One region of the Lacticaseibacillus sp. YLM2-1 genome, then DNA from elsewhere that is predicted to be linked to it. Evidence: predicted binding sites of a transcription regulator. Region 1 holds the regulator's gene; each other region holds the start of a gene.
What was found. Region 1 encodes NrdR, which represses ribonucleotide reductase genes. Its sites were predicted from a motif close to ACACNATATATNGTGT; they were not measured.
Positions count from the first base shown of each region.

Region 2: a site for NrdR is predicted at 3,325-3,340, ahead of pnuC (nicotinamide riboside transporter PnuC). Genes of this name have one in related genera too.
Region 3: a site for NrdR is predicted at 3,513-3,528, ahead of nrdJ (ribonucleoside-triphosphate reductase, adenosylcobalamin-dependent). Genes of this name have one in related genera too.

Region 1 is NZ_CM152617.1:1,739,813-1,746,011, reverse strand. Features, by position in the region: gene polA (DNA polymerase I) at 1-1,351, shown strand, start outside; gene mutM (bifunctional DNA-formamidopyrimidine glycosylase/DNA-(apurinic or apyrimidinic site) lyase) at 1,362-2,210, shown strand; gene coaE (dephospho-CoA kinase) at 2,207-2,809, shown strand; gene nrdR (transcriptional regulator NrdR) at 2,864-3,331, shown strand; gene AC07KQ_RS08475 (replication initiation and membrane attachment family protein) at 3,411-4,757, shown strand; gene dnaI (primosomal protein DnaI) at 4,757-5,692, shown strand; gene AC07KQ_RS08465 (hypothetical protein) at 5,786-6,166, shown strand.
Region 2 is NZ_CM152617.1:1,242,067-1,248,265, reverse strand. Features, by position in the region: gene AC07KQ_RS06105 (TetR/AcrR family transcriptional regulator) at 318-845, opposite strand; gene AC07KQ_RS06100 (transmembrane-type terpene cyclase) at 965-1,588, shown strand; gene AC07KQ_RS06095 (deoxynucleoside kinase) at 1,698-2,426, opposite strand; gene pnuC (nicotinamide riboside transporter PnuC) at 2,502-3,233, opposite strand; gene AC07KQ_RS06085 (SDR family NAD(P)-dependent oxidoreductase) at 3,495-4,430, opposite strand; gene msrA (peptide-methionine (S)-S-oxide reductase MsrA) at 4,479-5,309, opposite strand; gene AC07KQ_RS06075 (histidine phosphatase family protein) at 5,565-6,199, opposite strand, start outside.
Region 3 is NZ_CM152617.1:2,302,220-2,308,418, reverse strand. Features, by position in the region: gene AC07KQ_RS11110 (UbiA family prenyltransferase) at 1-649, shown strand, start outside; partial or broken gene AC07KQ_RS11105 (hypothetical protein) at 688-892, shown strand; gene rpmG (50S ribosomal protein L33) at 1,019-1,168, shown strand; gene secE (preprotein translocase subunit SecE) at 1,188-1,358, shown strand; gene nusG (transcription termination/antitermination protein NusG) at 1,462-2,016, shown strand; gene AC07KQ_RS11085 (alpha/beta fold hydrolase) at 2,026-2,871, shown strand; gene AC07KQ_RS11080 (nucleoside 2-deoxyribosyltransferase) at 2,909-3,352, shown strand; gene nrdJ (ribonucleoside-triphosphate reductase, adenosylcobalamin-dependent) at 3,544-5,790, shown strand; gene AC07KQ_RS11070 (DUF4430 domain-containing protein) at 5,812-6,198, shown strand; gene AC07KQ_RS11065 (ECF transporter S component) at 6,195-6,199, shown strand, end outside.

The sequences.
Region 1 (6,199 bases):
GGATATTTATGGCAAAGGCGCCAAACGGCAAGTGCCAGAAGACGATAAGCTGTTTGGCCAGTTTGCTCGCAAGTCTGATGCTTTGTTCGCATTGCGGCCTGATTTGACCGGTGATTTGGAAAAACAGGAACAAACGGACTTATTCACTGATATGGAAATGCCGCTTTCTCGGGTTTTGGCAGAAATGGAAATTCAAGGGATTACCTTAAATGCTAAAACACTGAAGGCTATGGGCACTGAATTCTCACAAAGCATCAAGATTTTGGAAGAAAAAATCTATGCAGAAGCTGGCGTGAAGTTCAATTTGAACTCACCAAAGCAGCTCGGCGAAATTCTTTTTGAAAAATTGAATCTGCCTGTGATCAAGAAAACGAAGACCGGTTACTCGACAAGCGTTGACGTGTTGAACGAATTGAAATCGGCAAGTCCGATTGTGCAGGACATTTTGGATTATCGCGGCTGGGCAAAATTGAATTCGACTTATGTTGTCGGCTTGTTGAAGGCGCAATTGCCTGATCATAAGATTCATACCCGCTATTTGCAGACTTTGACGCAAACTGGCCGATTGAGCTCAGTTGATCCTAACATGCAGAATATTCCTGCTCGTGATGAAGGTAAGATTATTCGCAAGGCCTTTGTACCGTCACATGAAGGTTGGCAAATTTTTAGTTCTGACTATTCCCAAATTGAGTTGCGGGTGTTGTCGCATATTTCCGGGGATGAGAATATGCAGGAGGCGTTTAAACATGGCGTCGACATTCACGCCAACACTGCGATGAAGATTTTTGGCCTGAGTTCGCCAGATCAAGTCACACCTGATATGCGGCGGCAAGCCAAGGCAACTAACTTCGGTATTGTGTATGGCATTAGTGACTATGGTCTATCCCAAAACATTGGCATTTCCCGTAAACAGGCAAAAGCGTTCATTGATGGTTATTTTGATCAATATCCTAAGGTTCATGATTATATGGATGCGATGGTCAAGAAGGCGCGTGAAGACGGCTATGTCGAAACCCTGTTCCATCGGCGGCGCTATCTGCCACAAATTCACTCACGCAACTTCAATCTGCGTAAGTTTGCCGAGCGGACCGCTATGAATACGCCGATTCAGGGTAGCGCTGCGGATATTATCAAGGTAGCCATGATTCGCATGCAAAAGGCCTTGGATGAGGCCGGTTTGCAAGCTAAAATGCTTCTACAGGTTCACGATGAACTCATCTTCGAGGCACCTGAAGAAGAAATTGTCCAGCTTAGCGAGCTCGTGCCCAAAGTCATGGACTCAGCAGTTCACCTTGATGTGCCATTAAAGGTTGAAAGTCATTATGGACCAACTTGGTTCGACGCTAAATAAGGAGATTTCAATGCCTGAATTACCTGAAGTGGAAACAGTTCGCCGCTCGCTTCTGCCGTTAGTCAAAAATAAAGTCATTACTGCCATCAACACTAACTGGGAGAAAATCCTGATCAATGGGTTGGCGACTTTTCAAAAGGAAATTGTCGGCAGTGAGATCACGACCATTGATCGGCGCGGCAAGTATCTTTTGATGCGCCTCAGCAATGGTGAAACGATCATCAGCCATCTGCGTATGGAAGGGCGTTACTATGTTGTCAAAGATGCAAACACACCTTTTGATAAGCATGATCACGTCACGTTCACATTTCAGGATGGTAGTCAGTTGCGGTATCGGGATCTGCGAAAGTTTGGGCGGATGCGGCTGATCAAAACCGGGCAGGAGGATCAGGTCACAGCACTTGCTAAACTTGGGCCGGAACCAACGCCAAGCACGTTTGACGAGACTGAGTTTGCCCGGCGCCTGAAACGCCATCATAAACCGATCAAGTCGGTTTTGCTCGATCAAACCGTGGTAGCGGGCGTGGGTAATATTTATGCTGACGAGGTATTGTGGTTAAGCCAACTGAATCCGCTGCAGCCAGCTGATACCTTGAAATCTAAAGAAATCAAAACACTGCATGACGCGATTATCCAAGAATTAAACGCAGCCATTGCGGCAGGCGGCACCAGCGCGCATACGTATGTTGATGCAGAAGGCAATCGCGGTTCTTTTCAAAATGCCTTGCACGTCTATGATCGGGAAGGTACCCCGTGCGATCGCTGCGGCACGACGATTGTCAAAATTAAGGTTGGTCAGCGCGGAACCCATTACTGCCCACACTGTCAGCCATTACATCAAAGGAGGCGGCCAGCGTGACTTATCTCTTGGGGTTAACCGGTGGCATTGCATCGGGGAAATCGACGGTAAGCCGCACTTTCAAAGCCGCTGGGTTTCCGGTGGTGGATGCTGATGTCATTGCCCGCCAGATCGTCGAGCCTGGGCAGCCTGTTCTTGCGCGCATTGCTCAAGCTTTCGGTCCTGAAGTGCTGCGCGCGGATGGCAGCCTAGATCGCGCCAAGCTGGCCGAGATTGTTTTTTCCCAGCCAGGCAGAATGGCAGCCTTGAATCAGATCAATCGGCCTTATTTGCGCGAGGCCATCAGTCAGGCACTTGCACAGGCAAAAGCCGGTGGGGCCGCCATCGTTGTCGGCGACATTCCTTTGTTGTATGAGGCCGATTATGCCGATGACTTTGACGGTGTTGCGGTTGTGAGCGTTGATCCCAATATCCAACTATCGCGTTTAATGGCACGAGACGGACTCTCAGAGGCTGATGCGGAGGCTCGAATTCAATCGCAAATGCCGTTAGCGCAAAAGGCAGCATTGGCAGATTTTGTGATTGATAATAATGGGACTCAAGAGGCAACCATTGCCCAAGCCAATGCCTTGATCCACCGGCTGCAACGGCTATCATAAGCGGCTTACGCGTGCTATAATAAGCTATCAAACTTTGATTAAGAGGGTGGAGTCGTGCAATGTCCCCATTGCCATCATAATAGTTCGCGAGTTGTCGATTCCCGACCAACAGACGGTGGCCGTGCGATTCGCCGCCGTCGCGAATGCGAAAATTGCGGGTTTCGGTTTACAACCTTTGAACGGGTTGAACAAACCCCGCTGTTAGTGATCAAAAAGAATGGTACACGTGAAGAATTTAATCGTGAGAAGATCCTAAAAGGACTTATTCGGGCCGCTGAAAAACGGCCTGTTACCATGGAACAAATGCAAAGTATTGTCGATTCGGTCGAAAATCAGTTGCGTGCGATTGGTGAAAACGAAGTCTCCAGTCAGGCGATCGGTGAGTTTGTCATGTCTAAACTAGCCGATGTCGATGACGTTGCCTATATCCGTTTTGCCAGCGTTTATCGACAGTTTAAAGATATGTCCGTCTTCATGCAGGAACTGCAGGACATGATGAAGAAAGAAAAGACCAAGAAGTAAAGATCATCGCAGCTGAAAATGGTAAACCGGACCTGAGGCAAATGTCTCAGGTCCGTTGTCTGAAAAGAGGTGAAAGTGCATGCAACGTCCTGATACATTTAGTCCACAGGCAGGGTTTGTGTTAACAAAAGCCGGTCATTTGAGTGATTTTGACGAAAAAGTGGCAATTTCACTCTATCAGCCGCTCATCGGGCCGATTGCGATGGCATTGTATCTGAGCCTGTGGCAGGAAGTTAAAGATCGCGCACTAGTGACTGATCGACGTCTGCAATTATGGCTGCTGGATTTATTAGATATTGATATTGATCAATTATTCAATGCGCGTGTCAAACTGGAGGCGGTCGGGTTACTGCGCACTTATACGCAAGTCGACTCATTAGGGCGGTACTACGCTTATGAGTTGTATGCACCGGTGGCACCTGATGCCTTTTTCAAGGACGATCTTCTCGGGTTGCTCCTATACGACAAAGTCGGGGAAAAAAGATACGATGAGCTGGTTGGCCAATTTAGCCTCAAACCAGTGCGCAGACCTGAATGGCAGGAGATTACAGCCAGTTTTCTCGATGTGTTTCGGTTTGATCATGATTTGAGCAAGGAACCACCAGCAGTGGTGGCAGCTAAATCAGATATGACGCAAAAAGAAGCTACGCGGCCACGGCTTGGCACAGGCGGCGGCTATGATTGGGCATTAGTCAAAGCGATGCTGGCGAATAGTAATATTCAAGCGGGGCAACTCGCCACGCATCAGGAAGCGTTGTATCAAATCGCCGGTTTTTACGGGATTCAACCGCCGGATTTTGCTCGCTTGATTAGTCGCGCCACAGATGTCATGACTGGCAAAATTAATTTGAGTCAATTGCGGCGCTTAGCTGAACAAGGCTACACCCGAGCACAACCACATGCGCAGCCGACGACCACGACGGCGCCGCCAAAAGTGGCATCAGCCGACGAAGCTTTGTTGCAAAAAGCCAAAAGTATGCCGCCGCGCCAATTCTTAACCGCGGCCAAGCAGGCAAAAAATGTCCGAATGTACCCGGCTAACAACGAGTTACGTGCCGTTCAGCAGCTGAGTGAGCGGAATGTGTTCGATGCGCCGACGATCAATATTTTGATTGATTATATTTTACGAACCAATGACAGTATCAATCAGGCATTGCTTGATGCAATTGCTAATAGTTGGCTGAAAGCTAATGTGACCAGTCCAGAGGCTGCTTTGAAACAGATAAGTGACTTTGAAAAGCAGAAGGCCAGTGGCCAAAAACGGCGTCAAGGCAGCGCCAAAGGTCCGCGGCAGGAGAAGTTGCCAGATTGGGCACAAGAAGGTTACCAGCCTGAAAAGAAAAAGGTGAGCGATGCTGACCGCGAGAAACTAGCAGCCCAATTGGCGAAACTGCGTGAACTCGGTGATAAAGGAGGCGCGAACTGATGGAAGATATGCGGAAACGAATTGCCATGTTGATGGATTCTCGACAGTGGCGGGATCGTTATTTCAAGATGGTCAAAGAAGCCTTGCAGGACCCTGAAGTTCAGGCTTTTCTAAAACAACATACCGGCGAACTCGCCGATGATGCGATTGATCGCGGAACCGCGAAGATCTACGAATTTGTCAGCGAACGAAACAAAATTGCTCGCGGCGAATTACCATTGGCACCGGGGTATAAGCCGACCCTGGTGGCAGCTAACGGTTTGATTGACGTCGCGTATGAACCAACAGATGCCAAAATTGCGGCCGATGAGGAGGCTAAACAGGCTTCCTTAGTCACCTCGGTTAACATGCCCAAGGACATTCGTGGGGCAAGCTTAACCAATTACGATCCGACTGATGAGCGGATGGATGCTTTGTTGGCGGCTAATCAATTCGTTCTCGCCGTTGTTGCCGATCCTAAGGCTTTTCATCAAGGACTATATTTGAGTGGGCCATTTGGAGTCGGCAAAACATATTTGCTTGGCGCCATCGCCAATGATCTTGCCGAAAAAGGCGGGATTGCCAGTACCTTGATTCATGTCCCAACATTTGTGGTTGAAATGAAAAATGCCATCGGGAACAACACCGTCTTGCCGAAGATTGATCGCATCAAACGCGCGCAAGTTCTGATTCTTGATGATATCGGTGCTGAAAGCATTAGCCCATGGGTTCGCGACGATGTTCTTGGCATCATTTTGCAGTATCGCATGCAGGAAAAAATGCCGACCTTGTTTAGCTCGAATAAAAGCATGGAAGATTTAACTGCCTCACTTGCCGGCACAGATCGCGGAAATTCAGAGATGCTCAAAGCCAAGCGCATCATGGAACGGATTCATTTTTTAGCTAAAGAAGTGCAGGTCGGCGGTGAAAATCGGCGCAATCCATTGGCAGATTGACGCTCAAAGTATCGCTATTCAGTTGTAAACCGTTGGCGGATGATGTTATTTCCAGAATTACTTGTAGCCGTGCGGACGGAGCTAGTTCACGCTGTGGCTGAAACGCGCTCTCTGGTGCAGAAACCTGCACATAAGGACCTCAAGCCTAAAATGACCAAGGCCCGGCCATTTAGGCTTGAGGCCACTTATGTTCCGGTTTCTAAACGCGCCAGAGAGCGCTCTTTTTCAGAAAACCTCTTGCACCTGACTGCGCAATGTGTTTCAATGAAGCTATCGAAGACGGAAGCAACAAAGGATCATTCAATAGAGAGCGAGACCATGGCTGAAAGTCTTGCAAGATCTGATCCGAACCACTTCTCGAGATTGCCGCAAGGCCCTGTTACGCAGGTTACGCGTCAATTAAGTGGCCAACAGCCGGTGCTGTTGGCAAACTGGGTGGAACCGCGATCACTGATCGTCCCTGATGTCTCTTAAGAGATGTCAGGGATTTTTTGGTTTCTTCGAAAA
Region 2 (6,199 bases), 500 kb from region 1:
AAGCATATCATAGACTGAACTTGTGATCGAAAATATGTGAAGACTAGAAACCAGTTCAGTTAGAAATCAATGTGTACGTCGCCTTATGAAGATGGCTGTTTTTGGGCAGTGCGCCCAAGGGCCTTGCACGCAGATTTCTGCGAGTGTGACCGCTTTTGTGGATCAACTACATACTTCGAAACAAGAGCTGGCTTTGCGACAATTGAAAGTTGTAACAGCAAAGCTAGCGTATTGATGCTGATAATCATGCCGTGAATGCCAAAAGTTGAACTGCTACCCTGTGATTTCTAAACCAACTGTCAATGGCTGTGATTAACTTATCTATAACTTAGCGCTAACTGCTTGCCTAATACCGATGGGTTGGGTCGGTTAGGATCCTTAATCCATTCAATCAAAGTATAATAAAGTCCTCCGGCAAGCATCAATTTTGTATATTGATCAGGCATATTAACTGTGTGGGTCGTATTCTTACGAGTCAACATTGAAAAAATTGTGTCGAGATATGTTCTGAATGCATACATTAACAAGTAAGTACGGTCATCTCGAATCAAACTATTCACAAATAATGCATTCTGACCAAAAAAGCGAAAAAAGCTTTCAAAAAAATCTTTGAGTTTTAATTCGTGATGTGCTTGAAGCTCATTGATGTATGCACTAAATAGACCGTCAAGGTAGTATTGAAGAACGGCTTCTTTAGATGCAAAATTTCGGTAATAGCTAACAGTAGCGACACCCGCCGCCTGTGTAAGTGAAACAATTGTGATGCTGTCGAATGAATGACGACTCAAAAGTTCAATAAACGCCTTAGCTATTTGGTTTTTAGTCCGCTTTTGTTTGGGATTCATGATATACCTCCCATTAATTGATACTTACAAGTTAATATTGTAACAGTTATTAGCCACGAACGTTTTTCTTTGATCTTTTCAGCGTTATGCTGATGCAAGTTCAGTTAGGAGGAAGTTTTATGGCACTCGCATTAACATTAATTAGTGGCATCAGTTGGACACTTGTGTACTATTTTCTCATTCGTAAAGGATTCAAAGAACATACTTACGGTATGCCATTATGGGCATTAGGATTAAACATTGCTTGGGAAACAACTTATGGTATCAATGGTTTTATTCATCCAAACGGTTCTTCAGCACAAAGCGTCATCAATATTATTTGGGCATTGTGCGATGTCCTGATTGTTGTCACTTACTTCAAATATGGTAGGAAATACCAGCCAGTAGAACTTCAAAATCACTATCGATTACTAGGCATCTTTGTTTTAGTCGTTTCATTTATCGTCCAGATACTTTTACTCAATTATTTTGGTGTTCACACAGGAGCACGGCTGTCAGCCTATCTTCAAAATCTACTGATGTCGATATTATTTTTAAACATGTTATTCATTCGGCACGGTGTTGAAGGTCAGTCAGTTGCTATTGGTATCACAAAGTTTATTGGAACATTAGCCCCGACAATCCTGATGGGAGTTATCGAACCAAATCCGCTTGTTTTGACTCTTGGTATTCTGTGTGCCATTTTTGATATTCTGTATATCATTTTGTTAATGGTCAAGCAAAAGCTGATTGCACCAAAATAGCCGCTTACCGATGGTGTCCCCAATGTCCACCAATTAAAAAACGACCTGCGCAATTCCCGAAAAACTGATGATTGCACAGGCCGTTCTTTTTTAACAATTTAACTAGAAATCATGCAAACTTAGAAATCGGCCCATCTGCATGTTGCGCTTGCAACGCATCAAACGCTTGCGGGGATAATTTGCCGAGATCAACAAGCTTGGTTTCAATTTGATCTAACACACTGGCACGGTCAGCTGCTGAGTGCATAAAGTCATAACGATCACGATCAATTGTAATCATAGACGAGCGCGTATAACCCTTCGCCCAATCACGATAAGCTGTGTTGACACGCCGATAGTAATCGACCAACTCCGGCTTTTCGCGAATATCTTCCATATCGCGACCACGACTTTGAATTTCGTCAATTTCGTGATCTGGATCAATTTTCAGATAAACTGCTAGATCAGGAAAACCGTTCCAAGGACTGCCATTGACATTACTTTGCATCTCTTGAGACAGTGTCACATAAACGTTGAAATCAACATCATCAATTTCACCGTGTTTATGCAACTGCGAGGCCATCACGAAGTCTGATTCAAGCGAAGAATCCATGATCGCGTTTTCTTGGGTCACAGCCTTCTTCAATTGCTGGTAACGGAACGTGAGAAATGCAATCTGCAACATCGCGCCGGTTCGCTTACGACTCTCAACGCCTGCACCATAAAATTTTTGCAACATATTGGCGATCATGCCATTACCTTCAACATCTTCATAATATGCCGGTGCCTGCATATCTTCTGACAAAACTTTTGTCAGCGACGTTTTTCCTGCACCAATACTGCCTAAAATGTAGATCACAGATCTCGCTCCTCAATTATGTTTATTATGTTGCGCCAACAACAAACATTACCACAAACACAGCTAAAGCACCACTTAGATCGTTTTTAGACCCAGCTGCTTGCGGCCCCGATTGAACCATGGACTAACCGTGAAGGCCAAAATATCATTAATGACGTAAATGCTGGCATTAATCGCCATCGCTAAACTGGCATCCCCTTGCGCAAAAGTAATGGCCCATAAAACGAGCTGAGCCACGCCACTGAACAACCACCAGAAGTATTGATTGTTGTATCGCAGGAAGCAAACAATCCCACCAGTCAATGAAATCGCAAAAGCCATACCATCAAAAATTGGCCGCGGATCATTGGTAAACTGGCCGATCAAATAGGCGCTGACCGCCCACACAATCAACGTGAAGCCAATTGACAGCATCCATTTCTGGGCATTGAATGTCTTCAAGTTGTTCTTAGTATCATCATTCCAAGTCCGAACGCTAATCAAAACTGGCAAATCAAGTGTCACCACATAGGCTAGCTGTTCAAACATTGATAGATAATTGCGGGCGATAAAGCCGACATAGATAAAACATGCGGCACTCAAAAGACCTAACCACCCATTGACTGCTTTAGTGGCATTAATGGCCAAGACGCAAAGCACACCCAAAGTTGTCCCAATAAAAGTAATGATAGTCACGGGGGTTATCTTAGCATCTACAAGGGTCATCAACTGACACCCAAAAGCAAACCAGAACAAATAATAGTTCTGCTGCGGCCACCCCTTCAACTGATGCATCAACCAACTAAAATAATTCCCAGATGTTTGCACAAACAAGACTCCCTTAAACTTTCGTTTTCGTTGCATTGACAACGACCATGCTCTATTATGCAACAAATTTTTTTAAATGTAAGTCTTGAATATACAATATATTGGTGTTAGCGAGTGTACTCACCACTACATGTGCCATTTTAGGTGAACCGCTTACACAACGCTAATCACAGCAAAAATAGCATGGGATCAGCAGAAATGATGCTTTTGGGGCATTAGCAAAGTCGCTTCTTAGAAAATCTAACGTGCCCAAAATGGCAGTCATACACCAGTTACATTGCGTGAAGCCCGATATAAACGATCAAGCAACTTCTGATCGTGTAATTCGGGCCGCTGATTCCAAGCCCATAATGCCGGGTAACCTCGCAAACCACGCCATGCATGTGGTGCATAAATCACGCCGCCTTGCGCATTGGGATCAGTTGCGGCGTACAGTGCTGGCAATGCCGCCTGATCTGGCGACTGCCGGAGAAACGGCAGCAAGCGAAAACTCAACGCACCCATTCGCATCAACCACGCAGTTTTCCTTGAGCTGATTGTTTTCAAACTCGTTGCGGCTAATCCCGGACTTGAGCCAGTCACGGTCACCGACTGTCCTGCCTCTGTCAATAGCTGATTGAGCTTAACCACCATCATCGCTTGCGCCAGCTTGGTAGTCGTATAAATCGTCCAAGGGCGATAGTCATGGCCATCAAACTGATTAAAGGTCAAATGTGGTCGACCCATGGCGATTGAGGCAACGTTAACCACACGGGCATGATCCGATCGCAATAGTAGCGGCATCAGTTCGATTGTTAAGATAAATCCGGCAAAATAATTCACTGCCCACATCAGCTCGAGACCGTCACGGGTCAAGGTACGTTTAGCGGGCATCATCACACCGGCATTATTGATTAAAATATCCAGCTTAGGAAGCATCCTCAGCAGGCGGTTGGCTAAGTGTTTAGTGGCTGCTTGATCCGCCAGATCAGCGCCCATAAACGTGACATTTTGTTGACCGGTTTGCGCCCTTAACTTGGCTGCAGCAGTGACGCCTTTTGATGCCTGTTTGCCAACGATGATCACCGTCGCCCCGTGCCGCAACAAAGCAGCACTCATTGCAAACCCAACTCCGCTGGTACCACCTGTTACCACCGCATAGCTGCCGTGAAGATCAGGCATATTCTTTTGCGTCCAATGTCGTATCGGTTCCCGCATAGGCCACTACCTCCGTTTCAACAACAACTGCCATTTGACTGCAAGAATTTATGCGTTTTTACGCCGTTTCAACATCACCCGCAGGTTGCCTTGTGCACGCTGAAATTGAAGAAATTGGCGGCGCGTCCGTTCAACCATCTGGTAGCGCTTCGGATTCTTTTTATAAAAGTCTTGATGATAGTTCTCGGCTGGCCAAAAAGTCGCAACAGGTTCAATTGCAGTGATGATTGGCCGCAAATAACGCCCAGAAGCAGCCAATTCAGCCTTAGCCGCTTCCGCTATCTGGCGTTGCGTATCGTCTTTGGCAAAAATCACAGGACGATATTGACTGCCGCGATCTTGAAATTGCCCCAGTGCATCAGTCGGATCAGTTAACTGAAAATAAAGCGCCACTAATGCCGCGTAGCTCATTTTGCGGGTATCAAAAATAATTTCAACGGCTTCAACATGCCCGGTATAGCCGCCGATCACTTGTTCATACGTGGGATGTGCGCTATGCCCGCCAGTGTACCCCGAAGTGACTGCGGTGATACCAGGCAAATCGACGAATGGTTCAACCATACACCAGAAACAACCGCCAGCAAAAATGGCCCGCTCCTGAAACGGCATGTCGCGATCAAAATGGGCACTCAAATCTGTCTGCACAGCCCCTGCTGGATCACCGGTCTCCGCTCGATAAAAGTCAGCCACATCCGGGGTCAGGTTATCACGCATCGCCAATGGCCGCAAAGATGATTCAAGTTGCGCCCAGCCTTCCGCCACTGGTCGCCCGGCCTCTACCAAATGTTTGGCCTGGCGCAATTGTTCGCGCTCAAATGCACGCGTTCTCGGTGCAAGCATCAAGTTAGTCACCTTAGCTAAAAATACGTCTTGCTCCATGTCACCAGCTCCTTTTGAATGTGCTTATCAACTTAACGACGATGAATAAGCTTGTCTATTTTTACTAAGTTATCACGGTCACAAAAACTGTGATGGCCCATATCTTAAGGACAAGTATACGCGCGAATGGTGAATTTCGATAGCGCACAATCTTTTTACTCTGATGAACTTAACCGAGCCACCTAACATATAGACAACTGTGCACCTAAAAAAGCATCCATAGCCGTCTTGCCTACAGATGCTTTCCCAATATTTTTACGATAATTCTTCTTTTAATCCCTGATCACGAAACTCAGTGTTGTCCATCCAGTCAACCTTAAATCGCCCGTTGTCATAGGTAACCTTGCTAACACTGGCATTCGTGAGTTCGGTCCGATTTGGCAAATCGCCACCATGCGCTCGCAACCACAGGAGACTGGCCGTGCCATGGCTGACGACCAACACATTGGTCTCATTCGCAGCTTCTGCGGCTGTCACAATTCGGCGCATGGCAAAATCATACCGAGAAACCACTTGTTGCGTATTCTCAGCTTGATTAGTTGCATCAGCTGCGTGTATCCCATCAGGAATCGCTTCCAGCGGCATTTTACCGCTGCGCACAAGAATGTGATAATCCGGAACACCAAAAACCTCCTGTGAAACATCTTTTAACGATCGTCCTTCAAAAACGCCATCATTTTCTTCACGCAGTCCTTTGTCGGTTTCAATTGCCAGCTTTACCTGCATGCCCAGTAAAATTTGTTGCGCAGTTTCCTGTGCTCGAAGCAGATCACTGGCAACGACTCGGTCGATCATCAAACCGCTTGCCCGCAACCCGCGGCCCAAAGCCAATGCCTGTTTACGGCCACGCGCATTGAGTTGCGAATTGGTGATACCTTGAATTAACTGGC
Region 3 (6,199 bases), 560 kb from region 1:
GCTGGTGAGTGTCATATTAGGCATCATTTTGGTCATGCGCACCAACCTTAGTCTGCTCGTGATCGGCGCGATTGGTGTTGGTGTGGCTATTCTGTATACCTTTGGACCGGTTCCTTTGTCCCGCCTGCCCCTGGGTGAGTTGTTAGCCGGTTTTGTGGAAGGTTATGGTACTTTCATCATTGCTGTGCTGATCAACATGCCCGCCCCAAGTCCGCTTAATTTGATGTTGGGACGGCGCACCTTCACCTTTTCATTTGATCTAGGCTGGCTCCTGCAACTTTTACTCGCGGCTTTGCCAGTTATCATTCTAAATGCCGCCGTGATGTTTGCTGACAACATTGCCGACATGGATCAAGATATCAAAAATCAGCGCTTCACCTTGCCATACTTCCTAGGCCGCAAACGCGCCTTGCAATGGTACCGCCTCATCCCGTTCATCACTTTCGCTGCGCTGATTCTAGGTGTCCTAACCCGCGCGTTACCATTTTGGAGCCTGCTAGTGCTAGCAACTTGGCCGCTAGTACGCAATAATACTCGCCGTTACACAAGCAAGCCAAGTAAAGATAAAACCTTTATTTTCACGATTCAATCATTATTAACTGTTGGTGGTACGTTGTTGCTGACGCTGTGGTTGGGTATTCTTTTTTGACTTCTCATGGATTATTGATTGCGATTTTAAAGACCATAGTGCCAAGGCGAAGCAATCGTAGGCCAGATGGGGCTCAGCCGTGCAAACAACACAGCGACCGGGCTTTGGAGCTGATGTTGTTAGGCGACGTCGAGACCGCGGGCTTTGTGGGCTCGAAGCGCTGTCTCCGCTCTAGCTACGCGTCGCCACCCCAGCTGGCCGAAGATTGCGGAGTTTGGCACGGCAAGAAAACTTTTCGCCTAGGATCTTCCTACGATTATTCGGGATTGAATGAAGCCCAAGTTCTACGAAGAAATTATGGCTCACCCTCACTGCTTGCCATCTCCCCATAATCTTGGTAAGATATTGGACGTGACTGGAGGGAACATGATGACAGCTAAGAAAGTAGCACTTGCTTGCTCGGTTTGTGGGCAACGGAATTATTTTGTTCCCGAAAACCCAAAACGAACAGAACGATTAACCTTAAAAAAATTTTGTAAACACTGTGGCCGGGTAACGGTCCATCAAGAGACAAAGTAAACATGGAAGGAGCAGAATGATGAAATTTATCAAAAGTGTTTTCGCAGAAATGAAAGCCGTCACTTGGCCGACTGCTCGGCAAACGCGGCGTGATACCTTCACCGTCATCATGACTTCCATTATCTTTGCCATTTATTTTGCGGCAGTTGATTGGGTCATTAACATGATCTTTCAGGCTTTCCTATACTGATGCCTGACAAACCGCCAATTTTTTGGTATACTCTTGTCAGTGCAAAAACCGCCTTCGATGACGGTTTTTTATTTTGACTCAAAACACTTAAAGGAGACGCATTATGGCTGAAACAGTTACATCGGCAGAAAAACGCTGGTACGTGTTGCATACTTATTCCGGTTACGAGAATAAGGTGAAGACCAACCTTGAACAGCGGACTAGCAGTATGAACATGGACGATTATATTTTCCGTGTGGTTGTGCCTGAAGAAGAAGAACATGAACAAAAGAATGGTAAAGAGAAGATCGAAATGAAAAAGACCTTCCCTGGTTACGTGTTGGTTGAAATGGTGATGACTGATCAATCATGGTTCGTTGTTCGTAACACACCGGGTGTGACCGGCTTTGTCGGTTCTCACGGCGCTGGCTCTAAGCCTGCACCACTATTGCCTGAAGAAGTTGCCAATGTTTTGCATTCTATGGGTATGAGTACCCGTCACAATGACGTTGAATTCGATGTTGGCGAACCAGTGACGATTATTGATGGTGCCTTCACCGGTATGCACGGTAAAGTCACGGCAGTTGATAAGGAAAAGATGAAGTTGAAAGTTGTCACCGAAATGTTCGACCGCGAAGTTACCGCGGAACTGGATTTCGATCAAGTCGACAAGCTGTAGGCTTAGCTCATGAGCGGCTGGTTCTGGATCGTTGCGGCCATTGGTCTTGTCGTGGTTGTAGGCGGTCTGGCAGATTATTTGTTGCTGGCACGGCCGGGGTATCAACCGGTTCCGCTGGTGATGGATCCGGTACCTACTTTGTTTATTCCTGGGCACCTTGGCACACGCTATTCGTTTGGGCATATGCTCTGGCGGCTCCAGCGCCGTTATGGACTCAGCAAAGATGTTGTAGCGATTGTTGCGCCAGATGGCAAGGTGCATTTGCGTGGGCAGCTTAACCTAAATCATCATGCAGCAGTTCAAGTGTTGTTCACAGATAAGGCGGTGCGTCCAGCAGCTCAGTTGCATGGCTTGGAAAAGGTGATCACAGCGTTGCAAACGCAACAGGCGTTTGCAGAGGTGAACATTGTCGGCCATTCGATGGGTGGTGTCACAGCTGTCCTATATCTTTTGAGCAAGCCGACAGTGCCTGTCGCCAATCTAGTCACGATTGCTGCGCCGATGAATGATTTAGAGGTGGCGCAACGATCACCAATCTTAAATTGGCGGTTGACCCGCACCGGGCCGGAACATGCTGCACCGATTTATCAACAGTTTCAAAAGACAATTGGTAATTTACCGGCAAATCTGCGGTGGCTGAATATCGCTGGCGATTTACTAATTGGCGGCCGCCATGATGGTGAAGTGGCGATCAATAGCAGTTTTGCAATTCGCTATTTGGTCAAAGACCGCATCAAAGATTATACCGAGGTCGTGATCCGCGGCCCGCGGGCTGCACACAGCCTGTTGCATGAAAATCGGCTTGTCGATCACGACATTGTTGAATATTTATGGCAGCGGCAGCGTGATTTTTAGTGCTGCTGGTCACGTCACAAAAGTGGGAGGAAACTAAATGGCACAAATCTATGTCGCCGCACCATTCTTTGATGCGGCTCAAACAAAGCGACTTGATCAAGTCTTGGCAGCATTGCAGGTCAACAAGTCGGTGACCGGTGTTTTCTCACCCCGCGATGATACTAATAAAGCTAAATTGGAAGAAAATTCACCAGGCTGGCAGCGTCAGGTCTTTGGTGAAGACATTCAAGGCTTGCATCAGGCGACAACCATGGTGGCTATCCTAGATTATGTTGGCGATACGCCTGATCCTGGCACGGCTTTTGAAATCGGGTACGCCTATGCGCATCATATGCCGATCGTCGCCGTTCAAGTTGGCAAGATGCCAATGAACCTGATGTTAGCTGGCTCGATCACTTGTTTCGTTCAAGAAATTGCCGAGCTCAAGACGCTAGATTTAGCACATGTGCTGGTTCGACCATATGTTGGTCCGGTTTTCTAACTTGAACACATAGGAATCGTCGGAGACGTTTTTGCTCTGACGATTTTTTAATTTGCTCAGGATTTTCTGGAAAAGGCGAACGCACTGTCGGCCACCAGTTACCGTCATCTAACCAGTTGTTATTGTTAAATCTATATCTTGATATAAGCTTCATGAGGATATACCATATCTTGTATACAGGAGGTACGGATATGCAAGTTATGACGAAACCAATCACCTTGGCACCAGCTTTTATTGCCGAGGTTAAAAAAGAAATAAAACCACATTGGGGTGAACTTGGCTGGGTCACTTATAAACGTACTTATGCTCGGTGGCTGCCAGATGCTCAACGCACTGAAAACTGGGACGAAACCGTCAAGCGCGTGGTTGAAGGTAACATTAACCTTGATCCGCGCCTACATACAGCGAATCCTGATCCCAAGGTCGTTGAAACATTGCAAAAAGAAGCACGGAATCTTTTTAAACTGATTTATGGTTTGGCGGGCACACCTTCAGGCCGTAATTTGTGGATTTCCGGAACAGATTATCAAAAGCGCAATGGCGATGCCTTGAACAATTGCTGGTTCATCGCCATTCGCCCGCAACCTTATGGCCAATCACACATTGTGCCTGAAGATTATCCCGCCTCGCAGCCGGCTGTGTCGATGCCATACTCCTTCATGTTTGATGAACTGATGAAGGGCGGCGGCGTTGGGTTTTCGGTGACAAAGGATAATATTGCAAAGCTGCCACCTGTTGCGACCAAGCTTGAGTTGACGGTTGTGATTGGCCGCAATAGCGCGAGTTATGCTGATTCTTTGAAAATGGGTGCGGTTGACCGTGACGAGTGGGAAAAAGCACATGCCGGTGAACAGGCTGATCATTGTGCCTTGCCAGATACGCGAGAAGGTTGGGTGTTAGCCAACGCGAAAGTGATCGACCATCATTTTGCCGCGACTAATCCAAGCGGTCAGACAAAACTGGTTTTAGATATCACCAACATTCGGCCAAAGGGTGCACGAATTCACGGTTTTGGCGGTACTGCCTCTGGACCGATGCCATTGATTGAGATGTTATTGGATATCAATAAGTTGCTCAATGCTCGCGTTGGCCAACACTTGACGGCGGTGGATGCGACTGATATTGGTAATTTGATCGGTAAAACAGTCGTTGCTGGCAATGTTCGGCGCTCCGCTGAAATGTCACTCGGCTCAGCAGACGATGACGATTTTATCACGATGAAGCAGGATCAAAAGCAGCTTTATCATCATCGTTGGGCGTCGAACAATAGTGTTGCGATCAATACACAATTCGATGCTTACTCGCCGATTGCCCACGCCATTGCCAAAAATGGCGAACCGGGGATTGTGAATCTTGAACTGTCACGGCGGTTTGGTCGGATTGCTGATGGCGAAAATGCGGAAAATGATCCTGATGTTGAGGGTACCAACCCTTGTGGTGAGATTTCCTTGGCCAATGGAGAACCTTGCAATCTGTTTGAAGTCTTTCCAGTTGTTGCAGTTGAGCAAGGATGGAAGCTGAAACAGGCCTTCACATTGGCAGCACGATTCGCCAAGCGGGTGACCTTTAGTCATTATGACTGGCAGGTTTCGCGTGATATCATCAAGAAGAATCGGCGTATCGGTGTTTCCATGTCTGGTATTCAAGACTGGTTCCTGAATGACTTTGGCCGGCGGGTTGTGAGCGGGTTTGAGTCAGTCGTTGATCCGCAAACTGGCAAAATGGTCCAGAAACCGATTTACGATCCGGAAATTAAACAAGCCGTTGATGGCTTGTATCACACTGTGGTCAATGCCGATCAGGCTTACTCAGATGCTTTGGGCTGCGAACCGTCGCGAAAACATACAACGGTTAAACCTTCAGGGACGGTGGCGAAACTTGCCGGCGTTTCAGAAGGGATGCATTTCCATTATGCTGGTTATCTGATTCAGCGCATTCGGTTCCAAGGCAACGATCCGTTGTTGCCAGCTCTGCAGGCATGCGGTTATCACATTGAACCAGATGTTTACACGAAAGGCACGATGGTGGTTGAATTCCCAATTCGCGCCGCCCACGCTGATGATCCTGCCTTTGCCTCAGCCGGAACGGTGTCAATTGCTGAACAGATTGCCACGCAAGCATTTTTGCAGACGTACTGGTCTGACAACGCGGTCAGTTGCACGGTCACCTTCCAACCAAAAGAAGCCGATCAAATTGCTGGTTTGCTTTTTCAGTTTCGCCATGTCATTAAGTCGACGTCGATGTTGCCCTACGTAGGTGCTGGTTTCAAACAGGCACCTAAGGAACCCATTGATGTCAAAACTTACAAGCAAAAATGTGCCGCAATTCATGGTTCCGTTGCAGCTGTCTTTGCGGTTCAAAACGCGGATCATGATCAAAAGGACCTTGAGCTCGTTGATCAAACCGATTGTGCCGGTGGCGCTTGCCCAATTAAATAAAAAAGTGTGGAGGAGTTTATTTTGAAAAAAGTTTTACGTTCATTAGTGGTCTTTTTCGTTGCAATGTTTGTGCTGGCAGGGTGCAGCAGTTCTGGAAATGCGGCCAAAAGCAGCAGCAAGTCTAACCAGATTGTAGTGACTTATCAGTTGAAACAAAATGGCAAGGCTTTTGCCAAGAAAACGATTGAGCAGCCTAAAAAGTCGGTTGTCATGACTGGCTTGAAAAAAGGCTGGACAGTGAAGGCTTCTAAAGGTTTTATTACCGAAATTGCTGGCAAAAAGCAAAATGTTGCCAAAAAGACTTACTGGCTCTACACGATTAATGGCAAGATGCCCCAAAAAGGAGCGACAGAACAACCGGTCAAGAATCACGATAAAGTGGTGTTTGACCTGAGTGTCACCAAATGAA